DNA from 2 places in the Bacillus paramobilis genome. Region 1 is predicted to be linked to the other one. Evidence: riboswitches for the same ligand, from Rfam matches in the RefSeq annotation. Region 1 holds a riboswitch; the other holds the start of a gene.
What was found. A riboswitch is a leader RNA that binds a small molecule or an ion and turns the genes downstream of it on or off. The one in region 1 is predicted to bind preQ1.
Positions count from the first base shown of each region.

Region 2: another riboswitch for preQ1. It lies ahead of AABL52_RS18915 (QueT transporter family protein); the one in region 1 lies ahead of queC (7-cyano-7-deazaguanine synthase QueC).

Region 1 is NZ_CP151108.1:3,939,018-3,941,496, reverse strand. Features, by position in the region: gene AABL52_RS20180 (DUF6254 family protein) at 1-37, shown strand, start outside; gene kinB (sporulation sensor histidine kinase KinB) at 49-1,257, opposite strand; PreQ1 riboswitch class I at 1,465-1,508, shown strand; gene queC (7-cyano-7-deazaguanine synthase QueC) at 1,602-2,264, shown strand; gene queD (6-carboxytetrahydropterin synthase QueD) at 2,264-2,479, shown strand, end outside.
Region 2 is NZ_CP151108.1:3,705,347-3,707,825, forward strand. Features, by position in the region: gene AABL52_RS18910 (ribonuclease H family protein) at 1-512, opposite strand, end outside; gene AABL52_RS18915 (QueT transporter family protein) at 661-1,149, opposite strand; PreQ1 riboswitch class I at 1,156-1,200, opposite strand; gene AABL52_RS18920 (aldose 1-epimerase family protein) at 1,333-2,205, shown strand; gene AABL52_RS18925 (reverse transcriptase-like protein) at 2,277-2,479, shown strand, end outside.

The sequences.
Region 1 (2,479 bases):
CTTTGCTGAATTAGTTGAAGGAACAGAAAAAACGTGATGATTATTTCATCACGTTTTTTGTATGAGTGGAAAAGTTAATAAGAAGGTTGTACCAGTCCCTTTTTCGCTTATAATATCAATTTTTCCATTCATAGCTTGCACAACACTGAATACGACCATCATTCCAAGACCAGTCCCTTTTTCTTTCGTTGAGTAGAAAGGGGATCCAAGGCGTTTTACTTGTTCTTGATCCATACCAACTCCTGTATCTTTTATATATAACTGAATACGCTTATGATCAGGAACTAATGTGAAATAAAGATCACCGCCTTTTGGCATGGCCTCAATGCAGTTTTTTAAAATATTTAACAAGCATTGATTTAGTTTTTGTTTTTCTCCCGCGATAAAAAAAGAAGTGCTTTGCTTTATATAATGAGTACGCACATTTGCTAAATTAGCAAGCGGTGTAATTAACGCTAATGCGTGTAGTAGTTCTTCTTCTAACTGTAATGTTTGTTCTTTTTCAATACTTGGTTTTGCAAAGGTTAAATAATCTGTAAGAACGTGATTTGCTTGTTCGATTCCGTTGATGGCTATATCGATATATAATTTTCTCTCCTGTTCAGTGCATGTATCTGATTGTAAAAGTTGCAAAAACCCTTTCGTTGAAGTTAATGGATTGCGAATTTCATGAGAGATAGAAGCTGCCATTTCACCAATTAAATGAAATTTTTCAGCATTCATAAGTTCGTTTTGTAGACGAACTTGAGTTTGTAATATATGTAGTAAATATAAAATAAGGATTGTACCAAGTATCGTACATAACTCATACACAATAATATGTGGTATATAATCAGACTTATTTGTAACTTTTGAAAGAAAGAATGGTATCCAACTAAAGCCGTATGTGAGACTGTAGATAATAGCAAGTGTTATTTTTATACGATTAGAAGTTCGATTGAAAACTTTGTATGTAAATAGTAGGACAATAAATAGAAGGATAGAACCGATAAGCGATGGAAAAACACCTATTCCTCCTAATAAGAAGCGGTATATATTTAATACAATTAATATAGATCCACCGGCAATAGGACCTCCTGTTAATGTACCGACAATTAATACGATATGGCGCATATCAAATTGAAATCCATAATTTGTTTTTGCTCCGAAAGTAATACATAGTATGGTAGCGAGGCAACATAATGCAATAAATATAGCTGAATTTAATTTAGGAGAACGTTTCCCTTTTTGATTCCAAAATAAATGGTATACGAGCATGGTAACAAGGATGAATAATATATTTAAAAAGAGATAAATAATAAAGGGTTTCAGTGGGGTGCCTCCTCTCTTCTCACATTAAATTAATCATACTATAAAATGAAAGAAATGAAATGAGAAATAGCGGAAAAATCAGAAATTTTTTCTGGTAGTATACAATATGTTACAATAAGCTTTGTCAATGAAAGAAGGAATTCCGTGCAATGCACGGGAGAGGTTCGCGAACTCCCTCTATAAAAAACTATGGAAACAACAATATCTTTAGGTATTGTTTTGTTTTTTTATTGTGACAGTTCAAGAACGTTCTTTCTTCTTATTCGTAGTAGAGAAGGAGAATGAGTGAAATGAAAAAAGAAAAGGCAGTTGTTGTTTTTAGTGGAGGGCAAGATAGTACGACATGTTTATTTTGGGCAATAGAGCAGTTTGCAGAAGTAGAGGCTGTAACGTTTAATTACAATCAACGTCATAAGTTAGAAATTGATTGCGCAGCAGAAATTGCAAAAGAGCTAGGAATTAAACATACGGTACTAGATATGAGTCTATTAAATCAACTTGCTCCAAATGCGTTAACGAGAACGGATCTGGAGATTACACATGAAGAAGGTGAATTGCCATCGACGTTTGTAGATGGACGAAATTTACTATTCTTATCATTTGCTGCTGTATTAGCAAAACAAGTTGGGGCACGTCATATTGTAACGGGTGTATGTGAAACTGATTTTAGTGGTTATCCAGATTGCCGTGACGTGTTTGTGAAATCGTTAAACGTTACTTTAAATTTATCCATGGATTATCCGTTCGTAATTCATACACCACTTATGTGGATTGATAAAGCAGAAACATGGAAATTATCAGATGAACTTGGAGCATTCGAGTTTGTTCGAGAAAAAACATTAACATGTTATAACGGAATCATTGGTGATGGTTGCGGTGAATGTCCAGCATGTCAACTTCGTAAAGCAGGATTAGATACGTACCTGCAAGAGCGTGAAGGAGCGAGTAACTAATGGATAACTTCTTTGGATTTCGCATCGTAGAAAATTTGCAAAAAATGGACAAGGATATTCAGCGTAAGCAGCTTAAATATCATAATAAAAGAGTAATGGTCAGCAAGGAATTTACATTTGATGCAGCACACCATTTGCACTGTTATGAAGGGAAATGTAAAAACTTACATGGTCACACATATAAAGTTGTATTTGGGATTAGTGGATATGTAAAT
Region 2 (2,479 bases), 230 kb from region 1:
AAGTAATGATTTAAATGCTCATCATAACAAGGCCATTCTCCAGCCAATTGCTGCAGTACAACTTGAGAATCGCCGCGAAGTGTAACTGCTTCATACTTAATTCCGAATTCCTCGAGTATATTCATACCATATAGTAATGATGCATATTCCGCTTCATTATTATCATATATACCTTCTATATATGCATTACGGCGAATTCGGTATTTTGTATTTCCTTTTTTATAGTATACACATATACCTACTCCAGCTTCTTTCGTCTGTACATCATAACCGCCATCAAAATAAACGAGTATTTCTTGGGGCTCTTCCTCCACTTGTTTACTCAGCTTTTTCATTTCCTTTAATGACCATTCTGCATCCATTTCATCATAAAATGATAGTTCTTTCACTCTTCCTGTTTTCTCGAAATCATCTGCAAATTGTATTACATCTTCTATGTTCATATAATCTGTCGTTAATTCCGTCTGCAAACCTCGCTTTGTTTTATACAACCAATGAATTTTATATTTCATACTAGATTCCCCTTATATAAGACTTCTTATATGTAGCCAGCTAATGAAAGCCTCACTTTATTTTATTATATTGTATCAAGAGTCACAGCATTATATTCAATGTGATTACATACAAAAAGAGCTATCCCTTTAGGAATAGCTCTTTCATCTATTGCATAAATCTTTCAAATTGTACTCGCTTATTAATCCAGTACATGACAGGCATACCGATCGCCATGACAACAAACTCACCGACTGCACATGTTAACCAAGACAACATAAATGGTAAACCCAATGCAAGATGAAGTTCAATTGCAATCATAAACATTGTAATTGTAAAAATAACTGTATTAAAAATCATACGAGCCCAAACACCTTTAATAAATCGCATAGAAATAATCGTTGCAACTAATGCAAGAATAGATTGCCCTACTCCAAATACTAAATCGTAAGCGATCATTGGTGAGAAAAAGAGATTTGTTAAAAATACACCTAATACAATTCCGTAAATTGCTTTCTTATTAAATACAACAAGATGATTAAACATCTCTGAAATACGAAACTGTACATTCGTAAAGCCAAATGGCTGAATAAGCATAGAAACAGCAATATATAATGCCGCTAAAATACCATTACCGACTAATGTTCTAATATTCATGACAAAATCTCCTTAGTTTTTTTACGTGGGATGGTTTCGAACCACGTTATTCGTTTTTTAAGCAACAAGATTATATTCTACGCAATACACACTCTTTCGTCAATAGATTCCTATCATTAACTACCTTTTTTCTTTTAGACAACGTATAATAAAATATATGAAAGTTTTAGGAGGTTTCACTTCATGACAGCAACAATTCAAAATGAAAAAGTGATCGTTTCCATTTCTGACCAAGGTGCAGAATTACAAAGCGTTCGCTTAAAAGAAGATAACACGGAATATTTATGGCAAGGCGATTCTACTTATTGGGGGCGCCGCGCACCAATTTTATTCCCAATTGTCGGCCGTTTAGTAGATAATACATACTACGTAGATGGTGAACCATATTCTTTAACACAACATGGCTTTGCTCGTGATCTTACATTCTCCGTAAAAGAACAAAGTGAAACGAAAATCACTTATATTGTAACTAGTAATGAAGAAACATTAAAAAAATACCCATACGAATTCGAATTACTCGTTTCTTATGAGCTAGACGGACAAATCGTTCATGTAACATATGAAGTAAATAACCCTACTTCAAAAGAGATGTTCTTCTCAATCGGAGCACATCCTGGTTTCAACTTCCCCTTATTAGAGGGCGAATCATTTACAGATTATCATTTATCATTTAATGGTTCTGAACGCTTAGAAACAAGCGTATTAGAAGGACCTTACCTTTCAAGTAAAAAGCAATTAATCGCTGAAAATACGAATGAATTACCACTTACATATGATTTATTCAAAAATGATGCACTTATTTTTGAAAATATGAATACGGATGAAATCTCTATTCGTTCTCATAAACATAATAAATTTGTAAAAGTAGAATTTGACGGATTCCCATTTGTCGGCATATGGACACCAGGCGAGAATGCACCTTTCTTATGTATTGAACCTTGGTACGGAATTGCAGATGAAGTAACTCCAGTAAAAGATTTCAAGGAAAAAAAAGGAATTCAATCTTTACAAGCGAATGAAATATTTACATGTCGTTATAGTATTACAATCGGCTAACTTACTCTATCCCCTACTTAAAAGGAAACATATAAGTAGGGGATCATCTTATCATTTGGAGGTTTCTCATTTTGATTGAAGTATATATTGATGGTGCATCAAAAGGAAATCCTGGTCCTTCTGGTGCAGGCGTATTTATTAAAGGGGTTCAACCAGCTGTACAATTATCATTGCCCCTTGGGACAATGTCCAATCATGAAGCAGAATACCACGCTTTACTTGCGGCATTAAAATATTGCACGGAGCATAATTATAACATTGTCTCTTTTCGTAC